2 regions of the Bacillus sp. FSL K6-0138 genome follow, and region 2 is predicted to be linked to the other one. Evidence: riboswitches for the same ligand, from Rfam matches in the RefSeq annotation. Region 2 holds a riboswitch; the other holds the start of a gene.

Region 1 (15,699 bases), 570 kb from region 2:
ATGGCGCGGCAGCTGATTCAGCCCTGCAGTCGTCACGGGCATTAACACCATCCCCATCCCGACCATCCGAAACGCATAGACGATGGACAGGTAGGCGAAAGGCGTTTTTTCGGACAGATGCGATAGCAGCAGCGTCGTGATAAAAATGGCCGTCAACCCGGTAATGCTTAAAATCCGCGCTCCGATTTTATCGAAAATCCTTCCCGTAATCGGGGACATCAAGCCCATGACAACCGCTCCCGGAAAGAGCATCATTCCTGACTCCATCGCGGTGAAATGGCGCATATCCTGCATGTAGATCGGAACGATCGTCGCCGCTCCGATCATCGCCATAAACACAACCATGCCGATGACTGTAGCGAGCGTAAACATCGGATATTTAAATACCCTGAATTCCAAAATCGGTTCCTTCAGATGGAGCTGTCTCCAAATGAACCAAAACAGGGTGACGGCCCCGACTGCGAAGCCTGTCAGCACGTCCGGACTGGTCCAGCCGTCGACGCCCGCGCTGCTGAAGCCGTAAAGGATGCCGCCGAATCCTAAAGAAGACAAAATGATGGAGGCGGCATCCATCTTAGGCGATGTTTGTTCTGTTACATTTTTTAAAATAAAGAAAGCGACAACCATGTCAATGACCGCGAACGGCAGCAGGAGATAAAACAAGATTTCCCACGGATAACGGTCGACAATCCATCCCGACAAAGTCGGTCCAAGAGCCGGGGCGAAGGCGATGACAAGTCCGACCATCCCCATCGCTGAGCCGCGTTTTTCCTTCGGGAAAATCAAAAGAAGCACGGTCTGCATCAAAGGCATCATGATCCCTGCACCGGCCGCCTGCACGATTCGTCCGGCAATTAAAACGGGAAAGCTGAACGATAAAGCACAGATCAGCGTTCCGGCGGTGAATAAAGACATCGCGGCCATAAACAGCTTTCTCGTCGTGAATTTTTCGATTAAAAATGCCGTAACCGGAATCATAATTCCGTTTACAAGCATAAAAACGGTCGTCAGCCACTGGGCAAGCCCCGGGGTAATGTTCAAATCCCTCATGATCGGGGGAAGGGCCGTCGTCAGCAGCGTCTGGTTTAAAATGGCGATAAAGGTCCCGGTAATCAGTACGGCAACAATCGGCAGTTTATTTATGGTTTGTTTAGTTTCACTCATTTGAAAACCTTCTTATTTTGAGATTTTATAACACTTCATGAAATAATCGGCACCCGAAACAAAATTGTCTATTCATTAGGGTAACGAAGGATGTGCAAATCTGCAAGGGCATTTTAAACATTCGGTATATAATACCCAGCCCGAGCCCCAATGTAAACAGCCCCTCCCAGCCAGCTCTGAATGCTTTGGGAAGGGGAGGCGTTATTGTTTATAAAACCTCAGCAAGTCTCCGTTGATAATTTTGTCGGAAAGGGAAAGCTCTTCAGCCGCTTTCTCAATTAGGGGAGCGCATTTGTCCTCTGGATCCTCTAAAAGCTCTCCGGTTTTTTGATCGTAGCATGCATTTTTCGTATAGAGATAATCATCCGTGATGAAGCTTCCGTTTCGCAGCACGGCAAAAGGCATTCTTTCCTTAGAAAAAAGGTCGTTTCCGAACTGAATCATGCCTTTTGTGTCAATTCCCAATAAATGAAGCAATGTCGGTTTGACATCGATCTGTCCCCCCGTTTCTGACACGGTTCGCGGATTTTTGTCCGTAATTCCGGGGATGTGGATGATCAGCGGAACCCGCTGAAGCTGAACGGTATCGTACGGCGTGATCTCCTTTTTCCCTAAAAATTGAGCGAGCGCTTCATTGTGTGCTTCCGAAATACCGTAATGATCCCCCATCAAGACGATCACTGAATGTTCATACAGGCCGTTTTTTTTCAGCTTCGCGATAAAAGCTTTCAGCGCTTCGTCCTGATAGCGCACCGTCGTCACATAGCGGTTCAAAATCTCACTGTTAGAATTATATTCATCAATCAGCTTATCCTTGTCATCAATCTGAAACGGAAAGTGATTGGTCAAGGTCAGCAGGCTGCTGTAAAACGGCTCCGGCAACTCTTTCATCATGTCGGCGGACTGTGCTAAGAACTCTTTGTCCTTCAGCCCCCAGCCTGTTGAATTATCAGCGGTTACGCTGAAGTGGTCCACATCATAAAAGCGGTCAATACCGAGCGCTTCGTACATGACGTCCCTGTTCCAGAACCTTTTGTTATTGGCGTGAAAGACGGATGATATGTAACCGTGCTGCGCCAGCGTTTTATACATTGAATTGTATTGATTTTCGCTTTTCGTAAAGAAGACAGATCCGCTCAGCGACGGATACAGCGAATTGGCGATGAGGAACTCGGAATCCGATGTTTTCCCCTGTTCGGTCTGCTGATAAAAATGGTCGAAATAATAGCTTTTATGGATGAACTGATTCAAAAACGGGGTGATCTCTTTTCCGTTTACTTTTTCATTGATGACGAAGCTTTGAGTAGATTCGAGCGTCACGAAGATGACGTTTCGTCCTTTTGCGATGCCGAACATGTCTTTGTTCGGTTTGCTGTAGTCGGCTTTTGTATAGTTTTCGATCGTTGCCAGGCTGTTTTCGTCGGCTACCGCTTTTTGCGTCAAATTAAACGTCTGCGTAATTCCGTCGAACAGATGAAATTGAAACAGCCCGATGTTTTTGACGAGCACTTCCCTGTCAAACGAATGGGACAAAAACTTCGGCTGCTCGACCTCTGATAAGGTGAGATTCAGCAGCACGATCCCCGCGGCCGCGCCGTAGTAAATTTTGATCGCTTTTCGCGATGCTTTTGCTTCCGTTTTCCGGCGGGTTTTCGAAAGCCATGCGAGCAGTGCCAGATCAAGGAAAAGAACGATGAAAAGGGGATTGAACAGCTCTTGAAAACTGCTGCCGAGCCCTCCGAGGTTTTTGGCCTGAAACAAAACGGGGATTGTAATGAAATCGATATAGAAACCGTAAAAAATGCAGTTTGCGATCAGAATGCCCGTAAGGATGACATTTGCTGAGAGTAAAAACAGCCGCTTTGTCTTTTCGCGGCAAAAAAGGCTGATGCCGAATACGGGGATGAGAAAGCTAAGCGGGTTTATTAACAGGATCAGCTCCTGAAACGGATTATCAATCCGCAAGTGAAACCCCAGTTTATAGATGAAATACGTCTTCATCCACATGAAAAAAATCGATAAGCATAAAAACCATTGCTTTTTGAAAAAATGTTCTTTCATTTATCAATAGCTCCTCACAAGTTCTTAGCCCCGCATATGTTTAAATTACTAAAAAAAACTTTCGGTGGCAAATAAAGCAATTTGCGCCACATGTCAAGCCATCAAGACGGCGATAAAATAGCATGAAAGAACGGTGAGGGCGGCCATCACGCCCTGTTCGGCTTTGCCGCCCGTTTTGATGTAAAGCGGCAGGCGGATTCTAATTGATGAAGGAAAGAAAAGCTTGATGCCGTTTGTCGTCCCCGCGTCAAGCAGCAGGTGGCTGGCCATTCCCGCCATCAGTCCGGCAAAAATGCTCTGGTTTGTAACATATAAATGTGCCAAAAATCCCGTCACGAACAGAAAGAGCAGGCTGTGCGTGAACGTTCTGTGGCCGAATACAGAGCTGATCAGCGTTGATAAAATTGGAAGCTTCCGCCCTATTTTGCTTTTTGTGTGGCAAATATCGGGTATCAATGCTCCAAAAATGCCTCAAGCGGTTATCAATACGGGATCATACCCATAAAAATAAGCGACAGCCGTACAAGAAGCGACTCCCCCCATGATGTGTGTTTTTCCTGTCATATTCGCTTCTCCTTAAGACCTGATTCCTAAAGAAAACTATATCAGGAGATCTGAAGACCATCAAGACTGATTCTGGAAGGTTTTGGCCGCGATTTTTTCATTTTTGCGGGAAGAAAGAGGCCAAAACGGGAAATTCATGCAGGCCGGACAGCCAAGCTTCCTGCATATTTTTTTAATGAAAAGCCAAATTAGTATTGTACCAAATTTTAAAGAGGTGATTCATGTGGGCTTTTTCTTTAATAAAGATCAGGGAAAAAATAAAGCCAAAGACCATAACGCCGTTCAGGGGGCGCTTGAAGATGCAGGCCAAGCATTAAAAGGAGACCCTCTGCAAGAAGCGGTCAGAAAAAAGAAAAACAATCGATAACCTCTATAGATGATGGGGATCATCCCCGTTCACAATGAAGGCCGCCGAAAAATGGGCGGTCTTCCTGCCGTTTTTTCCATCAGTTCCCTTTGACAGAATAACATTTCTCTGGTAACCTTCGGTTGAGAATATGTGATAAATCCTCACTCTTAACTCTTAGTGAGGTAGAGGTTGCGCGGATGATGAGTAGCGCATGTGAGGCCGGCGAGGGCCCGTGATCATGTGTAAAAGGCATCAGCGCCGAAGCATAAAGAAGCCGACCATTCTTTATGCTGGGTCTGCATTGAATAAGTGCAGGACTGCCGCGGGACTTCCCGCGGAGGGCTATCCGGGGATCAAGAGTGTATGTTATTTTGGCATGGACTTTTGTTCATGCTTTTTTTATTTTTATGATCTCACGGTCTGGTCCGGCATATTTTGATAAAATGCTCGGAGGTATTAGTTGTATGGAACAGACAAAAAAATGGGGTTTCTGGCTTTTAACGGCTTTTGTCGTTGGAAATATGGTCGGCTCCGGGATCTTCATGCTCCCAAGCACGCTCGCGCAGACGGCCAGCCCGCTCGGCGTAACGGCGGCATGGCTGGTGACGGGTGCGGGCGTATTGATGATCGCGCTCGTATTCGGCCATTTATCGATTCGCCGTCCTGATCTCAAAGCGGGGCCGCAAAGCTATGCAAGGGCGCTGTTTTCAGACCCGAAAAAGGGAAACGCAGCGGGCTTTACGATGGTGTGGGGTTACTGGGTTGCCAGCTGGATCAGCAACGTGGCCATCATCACGAGCCTTGCCGGTTATTTGACGACATTCCTGCCGATTTTGACTGATAAGCGCGAGATGTTTGAACTTGGCGGACATCCCGTAACACTCGGGCAGCTGCTCACATTCATCGCATGCACGATTCTATTGTGGGGCACTCATTTCATTCTCGTCTCCAGTATAAACGGAGCAGGAAAGCTCAACTTTTTGACGACGTTTTCCAAGGTGCTCGGGTTTGTCCTGTTTATTGTAGCTGGATTATTCGTATTTCAAGTGTCTTTATTTCATTCATTTTATTTTCCTGTTGAGGCGGACGGAAAAAGCATCGGGCTCGGCGGCCAGGTCCATAATGCGGCGATTTCTACGCTGTGGGCGTTTGTCGGCATCGAGTCAGCCGTTATTTTGTCGGGGCGCGCATCATCACAGCGCGATGTGAAACGTGCCACGATCACCGGGCTGTTGATCGCACTCAGCATTTATATGATCATTACGTTAATTACAATGGGCATTATTCCGCACGATCAGCTCCAGGCATCGAATAAACCGTTTGTTGATGTGCTGCATGCAATTATCGGCGGCTTCGGCAGCGTGGTCATGGCCATTTTGGCGATCATTTCATTGTTCGGATCAATGCTTGGCTGGATTTTGATCGGATCTGAGGTTCCGTATCAAGCGGCAAAAGCAGGCGATTTTCCCGCTTTCTTTGCAAAGACGAACAAAAAAGGAAGTCCCGTCAATTCGCTGATCATTACGAACTTAATGTCGCAAATCTTTATTTTCTCCACGATTTCGGGGACGATCAGTCAGGCCTTTACGTTTTTGACGACATCTGCGACGCTCGCTTATCTCGTACCGTATCTCATTGCGGCTTTGTTCAGCCTGAAGCTTATCATTAAAGGAGATACGTATGATGAACTGAAAGGATCAAGAACAGGCGACGGCATCATTGCCCTGTGCGCTCTCGGATATTCTTTGTGGGTCATCATTTCGGGAACTGCAGATTGGCTGACCTTTATATTGGGAATCGGCTTGTTCTTTGTCGGCCTCATCATCTACCCGTTTGCGGCCAAAAAGTTCAGCCGGAATCAACAATCTTAAAGCCTGAGGCCCGCGGTCTTCATCTGAAGATATGCGGGCTTTTTTTCAATCTGAAAAAATTTTTTATTAAACATTTAGTCTGAGCCTGATATACTATAAGATGAAAATGATAATCGTTATCGATTGTATAAATAGAAAGGAATGGCATCGATTGGGGTCATACAGGAATATTCATCAGACCAATGACAGGGACGAGCCGGAAAACGAACAGCTTCCGGTTAGCCGTCCTCTTGGCGCCGTTTTTATTCTTCTAGGCGGAACGTTGATTTTGCTGTTCGGCGCGGCTTTGTCGATTGTGCTCGGTGCGGCTGATATCAAGCTCAGCACGGTGTGGAACGCGCTTTTTCACTTCGATTCAAAAAATACGGCACATCAGATTATTTGGGAACTCAGGCTTCCGAGGACGGTCAGCGCCATACTTGTCGGCGCTTGCCTGGCCGTTTCCGGTGCGATCATGCAGGGCATGACGAGAAATCCGCTCGCATCGCCCGAAATTATGAGCGTAACGGATGGCTCTGCTTTTGCGGTCGCAGTCGCTTTTGCCTTTTTTCCCGGAATTTCTTCGCTCGGGCTTTTGGGTTGGTCATTTGCCGGAGCGGGTTTGGGAGCTGCGATCGTTTTTGCGGTCGGAATGCTCTCAAAGGGCGGACTTACTCCTGTAAAGCTCGCTTTGGCGGGAACTGCAGTCGGCACGCTGCTTAGAGCGCTGTCGTCGGCTATTGCGATTCATTTCGATGTGGCTCGCGATGTGAGCTTTTGGTATGCGGGCGGAATCGCCGGCATGAAATGGTCGAGCGTTGAGCTGCTGGCTCCCGCGGCCGCCCTGGGGCTCTTGCTTGTCTTTTTCATCGCCCGTTCGGTTACCATCTTAAGCCTTGGAGAAGAAGTGGCAAAAGGGCTCGGCCAATCGACAAAAACGGTCAAAGTGATCGGGGTCGCCTCCGTCGTTTTGCTGACGGGGGCCGCTGTATCAGTAGCTGGGACGATCGGCTTCATCGGCTTGATCATCCCGCATATTGCCCGCTTTTTGGCAGGCGTGGATTACCGCTGGATCATCCCGTGCTCGGCTGTGCTTGGGGCCGTGCTTCTTCTGTGTGCCGACATATGCGCAAGGATGATCAATCCTCCTTTTGAAACGCCGGTCGGAGCGGTGACTGCGCTTGTCGGCGTACCGTTCTTTCTCTATTTGGCCCGGCGCGAAGGGAGGGGACTGTAAATGGAGACGCTCAAGAACAAAAACGGCCGTGCCGTTATGATCATGCTTTTCATGGCTGCGCTGATCCTCGGTGTATTTTTATTAAGCCTGAACATGGGTGAGATCCGGATTGCTCCGTTTGACGCGCTGAAAACGTTATTTGGAGGAGGAACGCCGCAGGATGAGCTTGTCTTATTTGAATTCCGCCTGCCGCGGATGATTCTGGCCGCGCTTATCGGTGCCGGGATTGCAGCAGCAGGGGCCGTCTGGCAGGGCGTATCCAAAAACGACCTCGCTGATCCGGGGATTTTGGGAATCAATGCCGGAGCGGGCTTTGCCGTTGTCATATTTATTTTCTTCTTTCAGGGGGCCGGAGGCGGCTTTGATGCAAATGCCGCGTTTTCCTTGCCGATTTTTGCATTTGCAGGAGCCTGCATCGCGGTCGTCCTCATTTATTTGTTCGCCTGGAAAAAGGGGCTGAACCCGGTTCGCCTCGTCTTGGTCGGAATCGGAATCAATACGGCGTTCGGGGCGGCAATTTTGATGCTGCAGCTGAAAATGAATCCGAACGATTTCATGCAGGCGACCGTATGGCTGTCGGGAAACATTTGGAGCGCAAACTGGAGCTTTGTTTCGGCAATCCTTCCGTGGATTGTCCTGCTGATTCCTTTTATCTTTTATAAGGCGCGCTATTTAAATGTACTTAATCTCGGCGATCAGATCGCAGCCGGGCTTGGAACGGCCGTTGAAAAAGAACGGCTCGTGCTCCTGCTGGCCGCATCCGCCCTCAGCGGCGCCTGCGTGGCGGCGGGGGGCAACATCACGTTTCTCGGTCTTGTTGCGCCTCATATCGCAAGAAGGCTCGTCGGGCCGAAGCATCAGCTGTTGATTCCGGCATCTGCACTGACCGGGGCGTTGCTCTTGTTGCTGGCCGACTTGATCGGAAGGACGCTCCTTGCGCCTTCGGAGATTCCGGTAGGGCTCGTCATTTCCGTTTTGGGCGCGCCGTATTTTATCTATTTGCTGATGAAAACAAACTAAAGAAGGGAAGATTGCAAGGTGTCTCTTTCTACAAACGATCTGGGGATTGGCTACGGCGAGCAGATGATCGTCGAAAACCTGAACCTTACGATACCAAAGGGGAAAATCACGACCATGATCGGGCCGAACGGGTGCGGGAAATCAACGATTTTAAAAACGATGGCCCGAATCCACCGTTCGAAAACCGGTGCCGTCCATTTGAACGGAAAAGCGATCCATCAATTGCCGACGAAGGAGATCGCCAAGCAAATGGCGATCCTTCCGCAAACGCCTGAAGCCCCGGGCGGACTGACCGTATATGAGCTTGTCGCATACGGCCGCTTCCCACATCAAAAAGGAATGGGCAGACTGACGAAAGACGACCGCCGCATCATCGAATGGTCGCTTGATGTCACGGGGATGCTGGCGTTTCATGATCGGCCGATCGAAGCCCTTTCCGGCGGTCAGCGCCAGCGCGTCTGGATCGCGATGGCCCTTGCCCAGGAGACGGAGCTGCTTCTGCTTGACGAGCCGACGACCTACTTGGATTTGGCCCACCAGCTCGAAATCCTGAAGCTGTTGGAAAAGCTCAATAAAGATGAGGGACGGACGATCCTGATGGTCATCCACGATCTGAATCATGCAGCCCGCTTCGCCCATCACATGGTTGCATTAAACAGCGGGAAGATCGTAAAAGAGGGGGCGCCAGAAGATGTCATGACGCCGGAAGTCCTGCGGAAGGTGTTTCAAATCGATGCGGAGATCGCTGTAGACCCGCGCACCGGAAAACCGATATGCCTGACCTATGACCTTCTTGAGAATGAAGAGGCCAAAAGGCTGGCAACCGGATGAACAGACACGCAAACTGGTGTCTGTTTTTTCTTTTTCAAAAAGAAAATTTCTAAATTTTACTTTAAAATCCGAAAACGGCAGCCGATACACCTAAGATAGATGTTAAGATGAGGATATAAAACATGATGCTGACAGAAAGGAAAGAAGAAAGTGGAGAATGCAACGATTTTGATTGTGGATGATGAGGACGCCATTGTCCAAATGGTAAAGCGCGTCCTTACAAAAGAAGGCTTTACAGAAGTCCTGACTGCAAACAGCGCTGAAGAGGCCCTTGATCTCGTCAAAAAAGAGACCGTACATATGATTCTTCTCGATGTCATGATGCCGGGGCAGACCGGATTTGAAGTATCACCTGAGCTCCGGCGGCATACAAACGCCCCGATCTTTTTTCTGACGGCGAAAACGTCGGACCTTGATAAGCTGTCGGGCTTTGCGTACGGGGCGGATGACTACATAACGAAACCGTTTAATCCGCTCGAATTAATCGCGAGAATCAAAGCTCATTTAAAGCGGACATACATACAGAAGGAAGTCGCGGCCGCTGCGGTAACGTCTTCATACGAATATGAACGCTTCACGTTCCATCCGGATTTCGCGGAGCTGATTGTCGACGGCGAGGCTGTCAGCTGTTCGGCGCAGCTGCTTCAGCTCCTCCAATACTTTTGCGACCATCCGAACAGGGTGCTTTCAAAGGATCAGATCTACGAAAAAGTATGGGGGGTCCCTTCTTACGGAGACAGCAACACCGTCATGGTTCATATCCGAAAGCTGAGGGAAAAAATCGAAAGAGACCCGAGCAATCCCGAGTACATCGTAACGATTCGCGGTTTGGGGTATAAGTTCATTCCGAACCAGGCAAGAAAAGAGAGTGAAGGATGAGGCTCAGGGGAAAATTAGTTCTGCATTTTACAAGCCAGATTTTTCTGATTTTAATGCTTGTCATCGCCGTCCTGTCCCTGTCCTTTATTTTTTTCGCGCTGCGCCTGAGCGAAAGCGAAGCTGATGCAGGTTTGGCGAAAGCCACTTCAGACACGTTTGAAACCTGGGTCACCATTGATTACGATAACAATTGGCACATTGATGACACATTAAAAGCGGCTGTCGATAAGCAGCGGGGCTGGCTGCAAATACTAAACGAGAAAGAAAAGACGGTGTATTCCTACGATCTTCCCCGGGAGATCCAAAGGGAGTACCACAAAGAAGACCTCGTAACGGCTTTTTCACGAAAAAAGATCGGCAAGTATCAAGTCAATTTTTGGTCTGCAAATTTAAATGAGAAGGATTATGTTATTCTCTTCGGCTGGGAGTCGAAAAGCGAAACGATTCTGAGCTATTTGGAGAAGGAGGAAAAAAATCCGTCAACCCTTTCCTCCTATAAAAAAAGCACACTCGATTTCATTAAGAAAAACAAAGGATCCGTTTATTTGTTTAATGAAAAAGGGAAACTTTTACAATCGATTTTCTCGGATATCGACTACAGCAAAGGCATTACAGAATTAGAGCTTTTGAAGTATCAATCAAAGCCGTGGAACTACGAGCATGAATTTTCATACAGGCGTCTGAGCGCTACGGAGTGGCTGATCGCGGCCACGCCGAATCCGATTTATAATCCGGACCATGAGTTTAACCGGTCGATAATCGGCCTTGCCTTAAAAATCATCGTCCTGATGATCGGCATCCTGCTCTTTTCAATTACGATCATGACCCTGTGGTACTCTTTCCGGTTCGGCATGCCGATCATCCATTCAATTAAATGGGTCGTCAACCTCTCAAAAGGGCGGTTTGAAGAGCCGAAAAACCGCAAAGGCCTGCCGAGAAGCCGCAATAAAAAAGGGAAAAGAAAGCAACCGTACCGCTTGTTTAACGAAGTATTCGAATCGATGGAGCAGCTGACGGAAACGTTGAAGAAAGATGAGCAGGACCGGAAAAAAATCCAGGCAACAAGAGAGGAATGGATTGCCGGGCTTTCCCATGATTTAAAAACGCCGCTCAGCACGATCTATGGGTACAGCATGATGCTCGAATCCCCAAATTATGAATGGTCAAAAGAAGAAATTTCCGAAATCGGCCAGGTCATGAAAGAAAAGTCGGATTACATGTCACAGCTCATTGAAGATTTGAATTTAACATACAGGCTCAAAAACGGCGCGCTCCCGATCAAACGGGAAACGGTCAGGCTTGTGCCGTTTTTAAGAAAGGTTGTCGAAGAATTTAAGCGCTACCCGTTTTCAGAGGGGTATCAGGTGTCCTTTGAATCTCAATTAGAAGATACCGAGTTTTCGATTGATAAAGGCTGGTTCAGAAGGATTTTGGAAAACCTGCTGGCCAATGCGGTCAAACACAATGAAAAAGGCACCGAGATCAAAGTTATTCTTGAAGAAACAAAACAGCACATCGTTCTTAAAATTGCCGACAACGGCAGGGGCATGGACTCTGAAACCGTCTCTAAATTATTCAACCGCTATTACAGGGGGACGCATACGAAAGATTCGACAGAAGGAAGCGGACTCGGCCTCGCGATTTCGCTCGAGCTCGTCCATCTTCATGACGGATGCATCGAAGTCGACAGCCGGACGGGATACGGGACCGAGATTACGATGGAATTTAAGAAAAAGCAATAAAAGAAAGGGGCTGCCGGCTTTAACCGTGCAGCTTCTTTCTTATGCACTGAGAAAATTATGGAAAAATAGAAGCGGCTGGTATAAAATAAGATTGAATGTTAACGTTCACATTTTTCTGATGCATCATTTTGTTAACGTTAACAAAAAACGATCAAAGGAAGGTGAAGAACAGTGAAAGCGTTTCTGGCCGACGATTTTCTTTTAACAACCGATACGGCGGCAAAGCTGTATCACGAGTATGCCAAAGGAATGCCGATCATCGATTACCACTGTCACTTAAGTCCGAAGGAGATCTATGAAAACAAAACCTTCAAAAATATCACCGAGGCGTGGCTGTACGGCGACCATTACAAATGGAGGGCGATGCGGGCGAACGGCATAGCGGAGGAGTACATTACAGGGAACGCGTCTGATGAAGAAAAATTCAATGCCTGGGCCAAGACCGTGCCGATGACGATCGGCAATCCGCTTTATCATTGGACTCATTTGGAGCTGCGGAGGTTTTTCGGCGTTTATGAGCTGCTTGACGAAAAGAGCGCGCCCGCGGTTTGGAACAATGTGAACGAGCAGCTAAACGGAGAAGGCTTTGGTGCAAGAGATCTGATCGAAAAATCCAACGTTGAAACAGTCGTGACGACAGATGATCCGACCGACAGCCTGGAATACCATTTGAAGCTGAAAAACGACGACTTTCGTGTAAGCGTTTTACCTGGATTCAGGCCTGATAAAGCGCTGGAAATCAATCAGGAAGGCTTTACAGGCTGGGTGAAAAAGCTCGAAGAAGCAAGCGGCATTGCAATCAGCGGATACGCCGATTTTTTGGAAGCGCTTAAAAAGCGGATCGAGTTTTTCCATGAAGCAGGGGGCCGGATCTCAGACCATGCCATCAACCAAATGACATATACGGATACAGACGAAAAAGAAGTGCGGCCGATTTTTGCTAAAGCGATGAACGGCGAAAAGGTCACGCCTGAAGAGGAAACGGCATTCAAGTCGTTCACTCTCCATGTACTCGGGGCTTGTTACGCGGAAAAAGGCTGGGCGATGCAGCTGCATATTAACGCTTTGCGAAACAACAGCAGCAAAATGTACGCGCGGCTTGGGCCTGATACGGGGTATGACGCCATCAACGATCAGGATATCGCAAAGCCTTTGTGCCGGTTTCTCGATTCTCTCGACAGAATAGACGCGCTCCCGAAAACGATTCTTTATTCGTTAAATCCGCGCGACAATGTCGTGATTTCAAGCCTTGCAGGAAGCTTTCAGGACGGAAGGGTACCGGGGAAAATTCAGCATGGGACGGCATGGTGGTTCAACGATACGAAAGACGGCATGCATGAACAAATGAAATCGCTTGCAAATATAGGGCTGTTAAGCCGTTTTATCGGCATGCTGACGGATTCGCGAAGTTTTCTCTCTTACACGAGGCACGAATATTTCAGGCGTCTAGTCTGCGATGTGATCGGCGGATGGGCGGAAAACGGCGAAGCGCCGGATGACATCGAACTGCTCGGACGAATCGTGAAAGGAATCAGCTATGAAAATGCAAAGCAATATTTTCAGTTTGAGGTGAAAGACCGCTTGAAAGCTTAAAAAATGATTGCAGAGGAGCTGCTTTCCCATGGAAATATCGACGGACAGACAGACTGAAACGGTCGTCGCAACTGACGAGAAATTGAGTTTAAAAGAAAAGATTTCTTATGGTTTTGGAGATTTTGGGAATGGGTTCATGTTTGACCTCGGACAGCTTTATCTATTGAAATTTTTTACCGATGTTGCCGGGATTCCGGCGGCCGCGGCCGGAGGAATCTTTCTTGTGAGCAAGCTTTTTGCCGCCGTTGTCGATCCGATCGTGGGGACATCCATCGATTACCGGAAGCGCATCGGGCCGAAAGGCAAATTCAGGCCTTATTTATTATACGGAAGCATCGTGCTCGCGATTTTGACCGTCCTGACGTTCATCTCTCCGAACCTTTCGCCGACGGGCAAATTAATCTATGCGTATGCCTCATATATGATCTGGGGAATCGGCTATTCATTCGTCAACATTCCGTACGGCTCGCTCGGCGCTGCCATGACGCAAAATGCGGTTGACCGGACATCGCTTGCATCCTTCCGGCAGGCCGGTTCGCTCGGCGCGCTATTCGTAACAAGCATTGTCGTCATTCCGATGATCGTCAGATTTGACAATCCGGTAGTCGCGTATCCGGTCGTCATGGGGCTGATGTCAATGCTCGGCGTGCTGTTTTTCTACATCTGCTACCGGAACTGCCAGGAACGGATCATCGTCAAGGACCAAAAGTATAAAGAGGAGAAAGTGACGCTCAAGGCCATTTCAAAAACGTTTTTTACAAACAAACCGCTGCTGACGCTGATTCTTATGACGGTTTTCACGATTTCCGCGTACAATCTCAAATCGGCGATGCTCGTCTATTTCGCCGAATACAATCTCGGAAATGCCGAGCTGATGGCATCGATGAACTTCATCATCATCGGTTCATCCTTTATCGGCGTCATCATGCTGCCGAAGCTTGTCAAAATGTTCGGCAAAAAGAAAACCGCGATTCTCGGCCTTGCGCTTTCCGTCGTAGCCGACGTCATCAACTTCGCCATGCCGAGCAACGTCTTTTTATTTACGATTCTCGCAAGCATCGCATTTATCGGCATCAGCATTCCGAACGGGATCACTTGGGCTTTTGTATCAGATGCGATCGATTACGGCGAATGGAGAACAGGGGAGCGTAAGGAAGGGACCGTCTACTCGTTATTCAATTTCTCAAGAAAGCTGGCACAGTCGCTTTCAGGCTTCTTATCAGGAATCGGGCTCAGCATCGTCGGCTACGTTCCGAACGTTGCCCAAAAAGCGGGGACCCTTCTCGGCATCAAAGCGATTCTGCTTTTATATCCGGCAGTAGCCCTGTCGATTGCGATGCTTGTGATCGGCTATTTATACCGGCTGACGGATGAAAAGCACGCCGAAATGGTTGCCGGCCTGAAATCGAGAACATAGCGGAAATCCTCTGACAAGCGCTCATCTTATGATAAACTGATGGTATGAAACAGCACGTAAAAGGCAGGTTAAAATGAATGTCAGTAACGATTAAAGATATTGCCAGGCTGGCGAATGTATCGCACACCACAGTATCCAGAGCGCTGAACGGCAGTCCGCTGATCAAAGAAAAAACGAAAAAGAAAATACTCGATATCGCAGCCGAAATGAATTATAAACCGAATTTTAACGCGAAAAGCCTTGTGACGCAAAAATCGTTTACGGTCGGCCTGTTTTTGACAAGCCTGACGGACGGTACATCGTCGAGTTTTTTTGCCGATGTTTTGCGCGGCGTCAACAATGTAATTGACGAAAGCTATAATATGTTCGTCAGGGGAATCGACGATTACCATGACTTGTCATTCGTCCACCGCAACCGCTATGACGGCATCATCCTGATCAGCCAAAGCGAGCGCGACCAGGCGTTTATCGATCATGTGACAGGGCAGAATATCCCGATTGTCGTGTTGAACAGAAAGATTGAAAGGCCGTCTGTCATCAATATTTTGGCCAATGAGAAAGAGGGGGCATATTTGGCGGCTTCTCATTTTATCGAAAACGGCCATAAGCGGATCGCGATGGTGCAGGGAAAACAGGGGTTCAAATCGTCCCAGGAAAGGCTTGACGGCTTCCTAGACGCGCTTCGTGCGCACGGCGTCCCGGTTCAAAGCGAATACCTTGCAAGCGGAGATTATACGATGAAAAGCGGCTACAGTGCGGTGGAAAAGCTGCTGAAATTGAAGAATCCGCCGACTGCCCTGTTTTGTGCGAATGACGATATGGCGATCGGAGCGATGAATGCGCTTTATGCAAACGGAAAACGCTGTCCTGACGACATATCGATCATCGGATTTGATGATATCGGCTTTTCCGCATATACGACGCCGTCTTTAACAACTGTTAAAAAACCGACTGAAAAAATCAGTGTGCTTGGGGCGGAAAGTTTGCTGTCC
Region 2 (15,699 bases):
AACGGGCCGGCCTATGACGGGCCGGCTTTTTATATAGGCACATTCCGCCCCGGGTGAAAATAACATAGGATAGGTGTAAAACTTTGCAGATAGGGAAACGTAAACTCAAGCAATATGTTAGCGTGAACCAAAGGGAGATGCTATACTAAAAAGCATAATTTCACAATTGGAGGAATGAAAGAATGGCTATCGTAAAAGCAACTGACCAAACATTTTCATCTGAAACAAGCGAAGGCGTCGTACTTGCCGACTTCTGGGCACCTTGGTGCGGACCTTGTAAAATGATTGCGCCTGTACTTGAAGAGCTTGACCAAGAAATGGGAGACAAACTGAAAATCGTAAAAATCGATGTTGACGAAAACCAGGAAACAGCCGGAAAATACGGCGTCATGAGCATCCCGACTCTGCTTGTGCTGAAAGACGGCGAAGTTGTCGAAACATCTGTCGGCTTCAAGCCGAAAGAAGCGCTTGAAGAGCTTGTCAACAAACATTTGTAATATAAAACGAGAAAAAGGCGATTCCCAAGGGGATCGCTTTTTTCATACGATCCCGCTTTCTTAAGGACCTCTAATTGTGGAGAACGTGTGGTCGCCCGTGGTAAACTAAAAGCAAGTAAAACGCCGAAACAAGGAAGGATTTTTGATGAATAAAACGATCAAAGAAAAGCTTGCCCTTCTTCCTGATCAGCCGGGCTGCTATCTGATGAAGGACAGACAGCAGACCGTGATCTACGTCGGGAAAGCGAAAATATTAAAAAACAGGGTCCGCTCTTATTTCAGCGGGTCCCACGATGCCAAAACGCAAAGGCTTGTCAGCGAAATCGAAGACTTTGAATACATTGTCACTTCGTCAAACATCGAAGCGCTGATCCTTGAGATGAACTTAATCAAAAAATACGACCCAAAATATAATGTGATGCTGAAAGACGATAAAAGCTACCCATTTATCAAAATTACGAATGAACGGCATCCGAAACTGATCGTAACAAGGAAGGTCAAAAAAGACAAAGGCCGCTATTTCGGACCCTACCCGAACGTGCAGGCCGCCAGGGAAACGAAAAAACTGCTCGACCGCCTGTACCCGCTCAGAAAATGCGCGAAGCTGCCTGACCGCGTCTGCTTGTACTATCACCTCGGCCAGTGTCTGGCGCCGTGCGTCTATGACGTAACAGAGGAGACGAACAGAGAGCTGACGGAAGAAATCACCCGCTTCTTAAAGGGCGGCTACAGCGACGTGAAAAAAGAACTGGAAGCGAAAATGCTTGAAGCATCGGAGAACCTCCAGTTTGAAAGAGCCAAGGAATACCGCGATCAGATCGCCCATATCGAGTCGACGATGGAAAAACAAAAAATGGCGATGAACGATATGGTTGACCGCGATGTTTTTGCGTACTCGTACGACAAAGGGTGGATGTGCGTCCAGGTCTTTTTCATCAGGCAGGGAAAACTGATCGAAAGGGATGTCAGCATGTTTCCTTTATACAGGGAAGCCGATGAAGAATTTCTTACGTTCATCGGCCAGTTCTACTCCAAAAACAATCATTTTCTTCCGAAGGAAATTTTGGTGCCGGACAGCGTCGACAAAGACATGATCGAGGAGCTTTTGGATGTCAAAGTCCGCCAGCCGAAAAGGGGAGCGAAGAAAGACCTGCTTCTCCTTGCCCATAAAAACGCGAAGCTTGCCTTAAAAGAGAAGTTTTCGCTGATCGAACGCGATGAAGAGCGGACGATCGGCGCGATCGAACGGCTCGGCAAAGCCCTCGGAATCTACACGCCGTACAGAATTGAAGCGTTCGACAACTCGAATATTCAAGGGACGGACCCGGTTTCGGCGATGGTCGTGTTTCTTGACGGAAAGCCGAATAAAAAAGAGTACCGGAAGTATAAAATCAAGACGGTCGAAGGGCCTGACGATTACGCCTCCATGCGCGAAGTCGTCAGAAGGCGGTACACGAGGGTGTTGAAAGAAAATCTGCCCCTGCCCGACTTGATTTTGATCGACGGAGGGAAAGGACAGGTTTCAGCCGCGCTCGATGTACTTGAAAACGAACTGAGCCTCGATATTCCTGTAGCCGGCCTGGTAAAAGACGACAAGCACAGAACATCGAACCTCCTGATCGGTGATCCGCTTGAGATCGTCCGGCTTGAACGGAACAGCCAGGAATTTTATTTGCTTCAGCGCATTCAGGACGAGGTGCACAGGTTTGCGATCAGCTTTCACAGGCAGCTCAGGGGAAAAAGCGCTTTCCAATCCGTTCTCGACGGGATTCCCGGCGTCGGGGAGCAGCGGAAAAAGCGGCTGTTAAAGCACTTCGGCTCGGTCAAAAAAATGAAGGAAGCGAGCGTCGAAGACATCCAGCAAGCGGGCATTCCGCTGAAGACGGCCCAATTGATTTTCGAGGCGCTGAAAAAATAACATTGACTTTTTGCAGGAATCTGATAGAATTTGTACTAATTTCATAATAAGATCGTGTGATATGGTGAAGATAGAGGTGCGAACTTCAAGAGTAGGCTTTCTGAGAAAGGTGGATTTCGATGATGAAAGCTGAAAGGGGAGCGTCGCCGAAGCGGGTAAAAATCCATGCGTTTTATCTGCTGGCTTTACATTGAATAAATGTGAGGCTGTCAAGAAAGTCACTTTCTTGGAGAGCTATCTCGTTGTTTAAGATCATCGGCGCAGTTTGTCGGTTAAAGCAATGAGGGAATTCTCTCATTGCTTTTTTGTTTTTCGCGAACAAACCGCAGATCCGGCTTTCCTCTTCATACATAGCCAAACACGACTGAAAACAAAAAGGGTGGTATATATGGGTCTCATCGTCCAAAAATTTGGCGGAACTTCAGTAGGATCAGTGGAAAAAATCTTAAACGTTTCAAGCCGCGTCATCGAGGAAAAAAAGCGTGGCCATGACGTTGTCGTCGTCGTGTCTGCCATGGGGAAATCGACCGATTCCCTCGTCAGTCTTGCCAAGGAAATCACCGAACAGCCGAGCCGCCGGGAAATGGACATGCTGCTTACGACCGGTGAGCAGGTGACGATTTCTCTCTTGACCATGGCCTTGCAGGAGAAAGGATATAAAGCCGTTTCATATACCGGCTGGCAGGCGGGCATCCAAACCGAAAACATTCACGGCAATGCAAGGATCATCGATATCGCGGCGGCAAGGCTGAAGGAGCGCTTGAAAGAAGGAAAAATCGTCGTTGTCGCCGGATTTCAGGGTGTCACAGAAGGCGGGGAAATCACCACGCTCGGAAGGGGAGGCTCCGATACGACGGCGGTCGCGCTCGCTGCCGCTTTAAAAGCCGATAAGTGCGATATTTACACAGACGTGCCGGGCGTTTTCACGACAGATCCCCGCTATGTCAAAACGGCGAGGAAGCTTGACGGCATTTCCTACGACGAAATGCTGGAGCTTGCCAATCTTGGCGCAGGCGTCCTGCATCCGAGAGCTGTCGAATTTGCGAAAAACTATCAGGTCCCGTTAGAGGTCCGTTCTAGCACTGAAAAAGAAGCCGGAACATTAATCGAGGAGGAATCATCCATGGAAGAGAATTTAGTCGTCAGAGGGATTGCATTTGAAGATCAAATTACGCGCGTCACGGTTTGCGGCCTGTCAAGCGGGCTGACGACATTGTCGACGATTTTTACAACGCTCGCAAAACAAAACATCAATGTCGACATCATCATTCAATCGGTCACAAGCACGAGCCAAACGTCGATATCCTTCTCCGTGAAAACGGAAGACCTGTCAAGAACCGTTCAGGTGTTGGAGGAATACAAAGACGCGCTGCAATATGAGCGGATTGAGACTGAAAACAGACTAGCCAAAGTGTCCATCGTCGGTTCCGGCATGATTTCCAATCCGGGCGTGGCAGCTGAAATGTTCGCCGTGCTTGCCGAAAAAAACATCCAGGTCAAAATGGTCAGCACGTCCGAGATCAAAGTCTCAACCGTGATCAATGAAAACGATATGGTAAAGGCCGTTGAATCATTGCATGATGCATTTGAATTGTCAAAAATCAGCGTTCCGGCCAATTAAATCAGCATCCTGGAGGGTCAACTCCAGGATTTTTTATGTGAGGAATGTGAAATTTGTGTTAATATTGGCACATTGAGGATTTTAGCTGATAAGGAGAGTATGGAATCATATTATGACTGCATTGGTACATAGCATAGGCCCATTGGCCGTCGCAGCAATCGCCAGCATTGCCGTACACGAGCTGGGGCATATCCTTTTCGGGCGGATCGTCAGGCGCAAGGCCGATTGGCTGGCAATCGGGCCGCTCATCATATATAGAGACGGGAAAATCTTATTTCGCTGGAAGCACAAATATTTTGGCGGAGCCGTGTTTTTATACGGTGAAGCCATTACAAACAAGGAAGCGTACCGTAAAGAAAAAATTAAAGCGGCAGTGAGTCTTCTAGGAGGCCCGGTCACAAGTTTTCTGTCGGGATTTGGTTTTCTGTACGCTGGTCAAAACAATGAATACGCTTTTTATTTTGGCATTTTCTCAATTTTAATAGGAACAGGCACACTGCTATTTACGGATGGACTTCCTGCCATTCTCATTTTCACGAACAGCCTGTATGCCTATTATTATTTTTTGAGTGTAGAATTGATGACTTCCAAAGAGGAAAAGCAATTTGATTTTTTGCTGAAGGAATTGAGGGGCGAGCTGCAAAAGGTGAAAGCGGACTCCATTGAGAAGATCAGCCTGACTTGTTTGGGTGCATTGTATTTTTATTCATATTGTTCTCAAATCAATTTTAATATGACAAGCCGAGAAGGAGTAAAAATTCACCAATATATATTGAACGAAATTAAACATAAAGGGCTTGGCATATTCAAAAATAAGCAAAAAAGGTCTGTATTAACCGCCATTGTATATCTGGAAGAAATGAATTTATTAATGGAAGGTAATGCGGAGGCTGCTGAAACGCTGTATGCAAAGCTGGCTGATGCTGATGACCGCCGTTTATATGAGTTAAAGCGCGACGCCGTCATCAAGCAGGACGACAAGGCAAAAAGCCTGTATATCAGCGAATTGCAATCCGATGTATTTAACAGAAATACAATACTCCTTAAAATCGAAGAGGAATTTGTTCAAAAAGCAGGCGAATACATGACGGATGTACGGGGAGAAAGGTCGTGTGTGACGGATGGGAACGCGGAAATGTAACAACATCATACCGGGACAAAAGTCTTGTTATGATAAAAAGGGCTGCATCATATCCGGCAGCCCTTTTTCATGTATTATGCCGGATCTTTCAAATCCCACTTCACCGTCAACACGACTTTTTCGGCTCTTTTTTTCACCTGTTCGTATGACTCGGCGATGTGCTCGTTCATCTGCTGGATTTGTTCGGCGATAAATCCGGCTTCAAGCTGAAAGCAAGGCTCTTTTTGAAATTTGAGACGATTGGAGACCAGCGGGCCTTCCAGTTCAAATTCGAGTTCCTGTTTTTTTGAATGGACCATTGTGAGCGTTCCCCATCCCGCATCATGAAAAAACGCAGGGATATCCTCCCATGATTCGAGCGGGAACTTTCGGGCGAGGTTTTTCCCGGCCCAGTACATCATGTCGGCATAGTCTTGTCCCAGCATATCCGGAAGAACCACTTCCCTGATTAATTCATAGGCATATGCGGAGACTTCCAGCTCTTTTAATTGCGCTAAGTTTGCTTCATATTTATTCATATCCAATGTCTCCCCTCTTTCCTCCGTATATTATAGCTTAAATGGGGCCGAAGATTATAGCGCGGACATGCGTTTTAACAGAAAAAAATTTGATATATTTATATTTTAATAAAATAAAATTTTCTGAAATATAATTAAATATTAGAAAATTTCAATTTATGTACGCGTTTTCTTGACGCCTATTTCTCATAGGAGTAAAATGAAATTGTCATAAAATCTTAACAAAGTGCGATATTTGAAACAGGACGGGGATAGGAGACCTTTCAATTTTTCTGCACTTTTCAACTACTAGGGGGTAAAGCAATTGGCCGGGAACAGAGAATTTGTGTATCGAAGATTGCATTCTTTGCTTGGCGTCATACCGGTTGGCATTTTTTTAATCCAGCATTTGGTTGTCAACCACTTTGCGGCAAGAGGAGAAGAGGCATTTAACAATGCCGCTGGTTTTATGGAAAACCTGCCGTTCAGGTACGCTTTGGAAATCTTCGTGATTTTCCTACCGCTGATTTATCATGCTGTTTATGGTGTATACATAGCGTTTACAGCGAAAAATAATGCGAGCCAATTTGGGTACTTTAGAAACTGGATGTTCGTGTTGCAGCGGATTACTGGAATCATTACCTTAATTTTTGTCAGCTGGCACGTCTGGGAAACGCGGATTGCCGCCCAAATGGGGGCAGAAGTAAACTTTGACATGATGGCTGATATTTTAAGCTCCCCGATCATGCTCGGCTTTTACATTGTAGGTGTCCTTTCAACGATCTTCCACTTTTCAAACGGTTTATGGTCGTTTGCTGTCACTTGGGGAATTACTGTCTCCCCGCGTTCGCAGCGAATCTCCACGTTTGTGACAATGGGAGTCTTTGTTGTGCTGTCCTATGTAGGGCTGAGAGCGATTTTGGCATTTGTGTAAAAGAACTAGATTACTAGAGGGAGTGGGGCTGGCATGAGTAACTCAAGCATTATCGTCGTCGGCGGAGGACTCGCGGGTCTGATGGCGACCATTAAAGCTGCGGAAGCAGGAACAAACGTAAAACTCTTTTCGATCGTCCCTGTGAAACGGTCGCATTCTGTATGCGCGCAGGGCGGAATCAACGGTGCGGTCAATACGAAAGGCGAAGGAGACTCTCCTTGGGAGCATTTTGATGATACGGTTTACGGCGGTGACTTTTTGGCCAACCAGCCGCCGGTTAAAGCGATGTGCGAAGCTGCGCCGTCAATCATTCACCTGCTCGACAGGATGGGGGTCATGTTCAACAGAACACCGGAAGGGCTCCTTGACTTCCGGCGCTTCGGGGGAACGCAGCATCACAGAACGGCATATGCCGGAGCAACGACGGGCCAGCAGCTTCTGTATGCGCTCGATGAGCAGGTTCGCCGTTTTGAGGTCGAAGGACTTGTTTCAAAATACGAAGGCTGGGAATTCCTCGGCGCCGTACTTGATGACGAGAGAACGTGCCGGGGGATCGTCGCGCAAAACTTAACGACGATGGAAATCGAATCGTTCCGTTCTGACGCCGTCATCATGGCGACCGGCGGACCCGGGATCATCTTCGGAAAATCGACAAACTCCATGATCAATACGGGATCAGCGGCTTCGATCGTCTACCAGCAGGGTGCATATTACGCAAACGGAGAATTCATCCAGATTCACCCGACGGCCATCCCGGGAGATGACAAGCTGCGGCTGATGAGCGAATCGGCCCGCGGGGAAGGCGGACGGGTCTGGACCTATAAGGACGGAAAACCTTGGTACTTCCTTGAGGAAAAATATCCGGCATACGGAAACCTCGTGCCGCGCGATATCGCGACACGCGAAATTTTCGATGTATGCGTCAGACAAAAGCTCGGAATCAACGGCGAAAACATGGTGTACCTCGATCTTTCCCATAAAGATCCGAAAGAGCTTGACATCAAGCTTGGCGGAATTATCGAGATCTATGAAAAATTCATGGGGGACGACCCTCGCAAGCTGCCGATGAAAATCTTCCCTGCGGTTCATTACTCAATGGGCGGACTTTGGGTCAACTACGACCAAATGACAAACATCCCGGGACTGTTTGCCGCAGGAGAGTGCGATTATTCGATGCACGGCGCAAACCGCCTCGGCGCGAATTCGCTCTTGTCCGCGATTTACGGCGGCATGGTGGCCGGGCCGAAAGCCGTTGAATACGTCCAGGGGCTTGAAACATCCGCCGAAGACCTGTCTTCTTCTCTATACGAGTCTTATGTCGGAAAAGAAGAAGAAAAATGGGAGGGCATCATGAAGATGGACGGCAATGAAAATGCTTACGTCCTTCACAAAGAGCTCGGCGAATGGATGACGGACAACGTGACGGTCGTGAGGCACAACGACATGCTTCTGAAAACGGACGAAAAAATCCAGGAGCTTATGGAACGCTACCGCAACATCAATATTAACGATACGGCGAAATGGAGCAACCAAGGGGCCGCATTCACGCGTCAGCTGAGAAACATGCTGCAGCTGGCAAGGGTGATTACGATCGGCGCATACAACCGGAACGAAAGCCGCGGCGCCCATTATAAACCGGATTTCCCTGACCGAAATGACGAGGAATGGCTGAAAACGACAATGGCGAAACATGCTGGCGATTTTGAAGCCCCGAAATTCCATTATGAGGATGTCGACGTTTCATTAATCGCACCGCGTAAACGGGATTACACGAAGAAAAAGGTGGCGAAATCATGAGTGAAAATAAGACAATCAGGTTTATCATCACTCGTCAGGATACATCGGAATCCAGTCCTTACCAGGAAGAGTTCGAAATTGCTTACCGTCCGAACATGAATGTCATTTCCGCTTTAATGGAAATCAGAAGAAATCCGGTTAACGCAAAGGGAGAAAAAACGACGCCCATCGCCTGGGATATGAACTGCCTCGAAGAAGTGTGCGGCGCCTGCTCCATGGTGATCAACGGAAGGCCGCGACAATCGTGCACAGCGCTGATCGATCAGCTTGAACAGCCGATCCGCCTTGAGCCGATGAAAACATTCCCGGTTGTCAGAGACCTTCAGGTCGACCGGAGCCGGATGTTTGATTCATTGAAGAAAGTCAAAGCATGGGTGCCGATCGACGGCACATACGATCTCGGGCCTGGACCGAGAATGCCGGAAAAAAGACGGCAGTGGGCGTACGAGCTGTCAAAATGCATGACATGCGGCGTCTGCCTTCAAGCTTGCCCGAACGTTAATGATAAATCAAGCTTCATGGGTCCTGCCCCGCTTTCGCAAGTCCGCCTGTTCAACGCCCATCCAACAGGAGCGATGAACAAATCGGAGCGGCTTGAAGCGATTATGGGAGACGGCGGCCTTGCCAACTGCGGAAACTCGCAAAACTGCGTGCAGGCATGTCCGAAAGGAATCCCTCTCACAACATCGATCGCTGCATTAAACAGGGATACAACCGTTCAGGCGTTTAAAAACTTCTTTGGAAGCGACAACACGGAATAATGAGAACGCACCTCTTCAGTTTTGAAGAGGTGTTTTCATGATATAAGGGGATGAATAAATTGAAATTGCCTTCATATATTGAGGGGTCATTCGACAAATGGCGCCAGTCGTTTTCCTTTTTTGAAAAGGTGTCTGTCCGTTTTTCGGAAACGGATATGTTCGGACATATGAACAATGTGACACCGTTCATCTATTTTGAAGAAGCGAGAATTTCTTATTTCAAACATCTTCAGGCGATGGATGACTTAACAGTCAGCCGGACGATTCCTGTCGTTGCAAGCCAGCAGTGCGACTACCTCAGGCAAGTCATGCTCCATGAGAACGTAAACATGGCGTCAAAACGGCAGCTCTCGGACAAACGTCGCTCACGCTCCATTACCTGGCGGAAAACGAAGCGGGGGTTCCTTGTTTTACAGGAAAAGCCGTCATGGTTCAAATTGCAAGGGATACGGGGAAACCCGAAAGCTGGACAGACGAACAAAAAAACAAATTGTCAGGTTCATTTCCTGAGAAATAATATGCAAGGAGAAAAGAGATGAAGAAAGCAGCGGTGATCGGCGCAAGTTCCGGCATCGGGAGAGAGCTTGCAAAACAGCTGTCAGAGAGCGGTGTTACCGTCGGGCTTGCTGCAAGGCGGGAAGAACTGCTCAAAAAACTTCAGAATGAACTGCCCAACCCCTCATATATCAAAAAGTTGATGTAGCCGACGCTAAAACGACGAATATACTGTTAAAGGATCTGATTGATGAGATGGGACAGGCGGACGCCGTCTTCATTTGTTCAGGTGTCGGCTATACAGAAAGCGAACTCGACCGGCAAAAGCAAAAAGAAACGATTGATGTGAATGTATTGGGGTTTGCCGTATGTGCAAATCTGTTTCTCGATCATTTCGTCCAAAACGGACGCGGCCATCTTGTCGGCATCTCATCGATTGCCGCATTAAGGGGAAGCGGATCAGGCGCCTTATACAGCGCTTCAAAAGCCTTCGTCTCAAATTATATAAAAGGCCTGAGAAGAAAAATGAAAAGCACGGGGGCCGACATCGTCGTCACCGAAATTCAGCCCGGCTTCGTCAACACTACGCTTGCCAAAGGGGAGAGGCTGTTTTGGGCGGCTTCTCCTGAAAAAGCAGCTGCACAAATTCTTAAGGCTGTCCGAAAAAAGAAAAAACACGCTTATATATCAAAAAGGTGGCGGATCATGCCTGGATTTTGAAGTGCATTCCTTAATGGAGGCGGTTTGTCCCGCTGTTTTTCGAAAAAACGAAAAATAGGTGTTAGCGGTTACCCTTTTCTCCTTCGGAAACGTCACCGACTTCAGGGATGTTTCATATGATATCACGACTATATCGAAACCCATTCGTTTCAGATCAGCTCTCACCTAGCAAGGAGGGTTACAATACTTGAAGGAGAAAGAGTTTCAATCAAAGCCGCTGCTAACAAAGAGAGAAAGAGAAGTGTTCGAATTGCTCGTTCAAGACAAGACAACAAAGGAAATTGCAAGCGAGCTCTTTATAAGTGAAAAAACTGTTCGTAATCACATTTCCAATGCCATGCAAAAATTGGGAGTGAAAGGCCGTTCGCAAGCTGTTGTTGAACTTCTTCGAATGGGTGAGCTAGAGCTCTAAATTGCGCCGGTATTCCTTCTTTTGAAAAAGAAGGGAACCGGTTATTTGTTTTTTCCGGAAGCAGCATATTCATGTGCTTAGTCTTGCAATTTTTGCAGAAAAGAAGGAAAATAGACTCGGGTGTTGTGAAATAAAACGACGAGTTGAGCGAGGTTTTAGCACATGAATACGAAAGCTTCTTTGAACCATATTGCGGATATTGAAAAATCGCTCCGCCATATCGCGGGCATTATTAAGCAAAAAGGAAGAGAAATTCTTACTCAATATTCGATTACACCCCCGCAGTTCGTCGGCTTGCAATGGCTGTATGAATACGGGGATATGACGATCGGCGAGCTATCTCACAAAATGTATCTGGCGTGCAGCACCACGACAGATTTAATTGACCGGATGGAAAGAAATAACCTCGTTGAACGTGTGAAAGATCCGTCAGACCGGAGGGTTGTCCGGATCCACCTTTTACCGGAAGGGGAGCGGATCATTCAAGAGGTTATTCAAAAAAGGCAGGATTACTTGGATAACATGCTAGAAGCGTTTTCTGAAGAGGAAACAGCCGTTTTTGAAAAATTATTAATCAAACTTCAGCAGGAAATGAATAGAAAATGAGGCGATTTTGTTGGATCAACCGATAGGAGTCATCGATTCGGGTGTCGGCGGTTTAACCGTGGCAAAAGAAATCATGAGGCAGCTGCCGAAAGAAAACATCATATATCTCGGAGATACGAAAAGATGTCCGTACGGTCCGCGGGACAGAAAAGAAGTTCTTTCATATACATGGGAAATGACAAATTACCTGTTATCCCGTCATCATATTAAAATGCTCGTGATCGCCTGCAATACGGCAACCGCCATCGCGCTTGAGGACATCAGCCAAACGGTTGGCATTCCCGTGATCGGAGTGGTGCAGCCCGGAGCAAGGGCGGCTATTAAAGTGACGGAAAATCAGCGGATCGGCGTCATCGGAACGGAGAATACAATTAGAAGCGGAGCATACGAAAAAGCGCTGCTTTCATTAAACGGCGATCTCACGGTCGAAAACGTAGCCTGTCCGATGTTTGTTCCATTCGTGGAAAGCGGCAAATTTTTGGACGAAACGGCTGATGAAATCGTCAGGGCTTCGCTGTATCCGCTCAGGGATTCATCCATTGATACGCTGATCCTCGGGTGCACGCATTACCCCATCTTAAAAGAGCCGATTCAGCGCTACATGGGCGAACGCGTCAACATCATTTCTTCAGGTGATGAGACGGCGAGAGAAGTCAGTACGATTTTATCCTACAACGGTTTATTGAACAAAAGCTCGCTTTCGCCTGAACACCAATTTTTCACAACCGGAGATCGAGAACGATTTAAAAAAATCGCAAACGATTGGTTTGGCTACGACGTAAAGAATGTGAACAGCATCACGATTGAAAAAACAGCTGTAAAAGAGTACTAAACATACATGAAACAAATGAGCATCTTCTCATGCGGAAGATGCTCATTTTGTTTTCTTAAAATGTTCCCCCTCGGGCCCTGAGACCAATTCAAACAATTGGTCTATTTTGCATAAAGGCTCGTATACATAGTAGTACAAACAGTCTTAGGAGGGAAAGGTATGCCGAAAAAAGGGATGATGGGAATCGCGGTGTCTGTGACGGCCTCCGTGCTGCTTCTTTCCGGATGCGGTCTGTTTCAGTCAGATCAGGCATCAGAGGAAATTGATCCGCCGCAGGATATCACATATGTAAAAGAGGAGAAGGATCAAGACCAAACGGATCGGACGAAAGAAAAAACAGATGACCAGGACGGCAAAACGACAAGCGAAAATAAAGCGGAACAAAATGGCGATACGGTCATGAGGGAGCTTTATCTGATCGATAAAAACGGATATGTAACGGCACAGACGCTTCCGCTTCCAAAACAGGAAGGAACGGCAAAACAGGCCCTTGAATACCTCGTTGAAGGAGGTCCGGTCTCAAACATCCTTCCCAACGGTTTCAGAGCCGTGCTGCCGGCGGACACAACAGTAAATGTCGACATTAAAGAAGATGGCACAGCCATCGCCGATTTTTCAAACGAATTTAAAAATTATAAAGCAGAAGATGAACAAAAAATCGTCCAGGCGATCACATGGACTTTAACGCAATTTAACTCCATCGACAAAGTGAAAATTCGGATGAACGGGCACGATTTAAAAGAAATGCCTGTAAACGGCACGCCGCTGCCGGAGAATTTGAGCCGCGAGGACGGCATTAATATTGATACCGCAGGTGTTACGGATATGACAGCCACACAGCCTGTTACCGTTTATTATTTAGCCGAGACGGATGAAGGCACATACTATGTCCCTGTTACAAAGCGCGCATCTGACAAAGAAAGCGATCAAGTCACGGCAGCGATTGAAGAACTGACGGAAGGCCCGAGCAAAAAAAGCGGATTGCTGTCGGATTTCCAGGGGGACGTGAAGCTCGAGAGCAAGCCGAAAATTGAGGACGGCCACGTGACGCTCGACTTCAATGAAGCCATTTACGGAAGCGCAGACGGGCAAAAGAAAGTGATTTCCGATGAAGTGTTAAACAGCATCGTGCTGACGGTAACCGAACTGCCGGATGTTAAAAGCGTATCTGTCACCGTAAACGGAAAGGCCGAGCTTGTCAATGAAAAAGGAGAAAAGCTGTCAAAACCGGTTTCAAGGCCGAGCAGGGTGAACACAGGTAGTTTTTAGCCGGAGATTTTTGATATACTATAAAAAAAGAGGTGGGCGTATAGAGCTGCCTCTTTCTTTATTCAGTTTTCGTTGACAGGAAATCTGCGAAATGTTTATGTACATACAATCGGAGGTAAAACATGAGATACGATGGAAGACAAAATGACGAATTGCGCCCTGTAGAGATGGAACTTGACTTCATTACCCATCCTGAAGGATCGGTGCTGATTACGGTCGGCAATACAAAGGTGATTTGCAACGCGTCCGTAGAAGACCGAGTTCCGCCGTTTTTGCGCGGAGAAGGGAAAGGCTGGATTACGGCAGAATACAGCATGCTGCCACGCGCCACGAATCAGAGGACGATCAGGGAATCGTCAAAAGGAAAAATTTCCGGACGTACGATGGAAATCCAAAGGCTGATCGGACGAGCTTTGCGGGCGGTCGTTGATTTGGAGAAGCTCGGCGAACGGACGATCTGGATCGACTGTGACGTGATTCAGGCGGACGGCGGAACGAGAACGGCTTCGATCACCGGGGCATTCACCGCGATGGCGCTTGCCGTCAGCCGGCTTATGGAAAACGGGACGCTGAAAACGATGCCGATCACTGACTTTTTGGCTGCCACTTCAGTTGGAATCGACAAGGAGCACGGACTCATTCTTGATTTGAATTATCAGGAAGACTCGGCAGCAGAGGTTGATATGAACGTGGTTATGACGGGGGAAGGCCGCTTTGTCGAGCTTCAGGGAACCGGTGAAGAAGCGACATTTTCAAAAAGCGAACTAAACGGTCTTTTAGAGCTTGCCGAAAAAGGGATTGCCGAACTCATCGAAAAACAGAAAGAAGCGCTCGGTGACGCTGCAGCGGCCATTCAGCAACAATAAAACTTTCAGAAAGGCTTGATACGAAATGAAAGAAGTCATCATTGCCACAAAAAACGAAGGAAAAGTCAAGGAATTCAAAGAAATGCTCGCCCCGCGAGGCTATGATGTCAAATCATTACTGGATATCGGCTATACGGCCGATATCGAAGAAACCGGACAAACCTTTGAAGAAAACGCAATCATCAAAGCGGAAACGATTTCGAAAGCGACCGGCAAAATCGTGATTGCCGACGACTCCGGCCTGTCCGTCGATTATCTCGGCGGAAGGCCGGGGGTCTACTCGGCACGCTATGCCGGAGAAGAAAAAAACGACCTCGCCAACCTGCAGAAGCTGTTAAAAGAACTCGAAGGAGTCGAAAAGGAAGACCGTTCGGCAAGATTCAGATGCGCGCTTGCCTTATGCATTCCGGGACAGGAAACGAAAACGGTCGAAGGGGCCGTCGAAGGCTATATTACAGAGGAGCCGATGGGGACGAACGGATTTGGCTATGATCCGGTGTTCCTCGTCAAAGATAAGGACCAGACGATGGCTCAGCTTTCAAGCAGCGAAAAAAACAAGATCAGCCACAGGGCGGATGCGCTGAAAAAGCTGACTGCATTATTGGATTGACACGGAGAGGGGGTGCCGGAATGAAGGTGCTGATCGTAAGCGACAGCCACGGCCTTGAAAATGAACTCGAAACAATCGCCAAACGTCATGAGAAGGATGCCGATCTCAACATCCACTGCGGAGATTCCGAGCTTGACCCTTCTCATCCGGCGCTTGCTTCCTACTTGACGGTAAAAGGTAACTGCGACTTTTACGGGGAATTTAAAGATGAAATCGTTGTACCGGTCGGCGAGCGGAAGCTGTTTTTTACACACGGACATTTATACGGCATCAAGCAGTCACTGTTAAATGTGTATTACCGGGCGGAAGAACTCGGAGCCGATATCATCTGCTTCGGCCACTCCCACATCGCCGGCAGCGAGCTGATGGACGGAAAGCTGCTGATCAACCCCGGCAGCATCCGCCTTCCCCGGATGCGAAGGGAGAAAACTTATGCTATACTAAGCATTGACAATAACAACGCAGAAGTCCGCTTTTACGATACATCCGGACAGGAAATCGAAAGCTTAACAAATCGTTGCCGATTGCCGTAACATTCATGAGGAAGAATTTCTTCTTCCTCGTGATGAAAAAAATTCTAAAAAAATGTTGACTTATGGGCACAATACGCATATAATAAATCTTGTCGCTGATAGTTAAAGCAAACAAAAAACAACACATCATGTCCCAGTAGCTCAGCTGGATAGAGCAACGGCCTTCTAAGCCGTCGGTCGGGAGTTCGAA

The links. A riboswitch is a leader RNA that binds a small molecule or an ion and turns the genes downstream of it on or off. The one in region 2 is predicted to bind lysine.
Region 1: linked by a shared signal. The riboswitch ahead of MHB78_RS04730 (amino acid permease) and the one ahead of MHB78_RS07765 (aspartate kinase) in region 2 are both predicted to bind lysine.

What each region holds. Positions count from the first base shown of each region.
Region 1 covers NZ_CP150286.1:859,033-874,731, forward strand. The annotation lists gene MHB78_RS04710 (MDR family MFS transporter) at 1-1,164, opposite strand, end outside; gene MHB78_RS04715 (LTA synthase family protein) at 1,366-3,225, opposite strand; partial or broken gene MHB78_RS04720 (metal-dependent hydrolase) at 3,319-3,789, opposite strand; gene sspJ (small acid-soluble spore protein SspJ) at 4,013-4,156, shown strand; lysine riboswitch at 4,314-4,491, shown strand; gene MHB78_RS04730 (amino acid permease) at 4,603-6,009, shown strand; gene MHB78_RS04735 (iron ABC transporter permease) at 6,161-7,225, shown strand; gene MHB78_RS04740 (iron ABC transporter permease) at 7,226-8,245, shown strand; gene MHB78_RS04745 (ABC transporter ATP-binding protein) at 8,309-9,076, shown strand; gene MHB78_RS04750 (response regulator transcription factor) at 9,227-9,955, shown strand; gene MHB78_RS04755 (HAMP domain-containing sensor histidine kinase) at 9,952-11,697, shown strand; gene uxaC (glucuronate isomerase) at 11,869-13,290, shown strand; gene MHB78_RS04765 (glycoside-pentoside-hexuronide (GPH):cation symporter) at 13,319-14,707, shown strand; gene MHB78_RS04770 (LacI family DNA-binding transcriptional regulator) at 14,785-15,699, shown strand, end outside.
Region 2 covers NZ_CP150286.1:1,427,208-1,442,906, forward strand. The annotation lists gene MHB78_RS07750 (electron transfer flavoprotein subunit alpha/FixB family protein) at 1-2, shown strand, start outside; gene trxA (thioredoxin) at 183-497, shown strand; gene uvrC (excinuclease ABC subunit UvrC) at 643-2,415, shown strand; lysine riboswitch at 2,479-2,660, shown strand; gene MHB78_RS07765 (aspartate kinase) at 2,804-4,036, shown strand; gene MHB78_RS07770 (site-2 protease family protein) at 4,149-5,177, shown strand; gene MHB78_RS07775 (YslB family protein) at 5,252-5,695, opposite strand; gene MHB78_RS07780 (succinate dehydrogenase cytochrome b558 subunit) at 6,000-6,608, shown strand; gene sdhA (succinate dehydrogenase flavoprotein subunit) at 6,642-8,405, shown strand; gene sdhB (succinate dehydrogenase iron-sulfur subunit) at 8,402-9,166, shown strand; partial or broken gene MHB78_RS07795 (thioesterase family protein) at 9,226-9,683, shown strand; gene MHB78_RS07800 (SDR family NAD(P)-dependent oxidoreductase) at 9,702-9,869, shown strand; gene MHB78_RS07805 (SDR family NAD(P)-dependent oxidoreductase) at 9,905-10,381, shown strand; gene gerE (spore germination transcription factor GerE) at 10,569-10,793, shown strand; gene MHB78_RS07815 (MarR family transcriptional regulator) at 10,956-11,399, shown strand; gene racE (glutamate racemase) at 11,407-12,231, shown strand; gene MHB78_RS07825 (GerMN domain-containing protein) at 12,391-13,500, shown strand; gene rph (ribonuclease PH) at 13,623-14,366, shown strand; gene MHB78_RS07835 (XTP/dITP diphosphatase) at 14,392-14,976, shown strand; gene MHB78_RS07840 (metallophosphoesterase) at 14,997-15,509, shown strand; tRNA gene MHB78_RS07845 (tRNA-Arg) at 15,640-15,699, shown strand, end outside.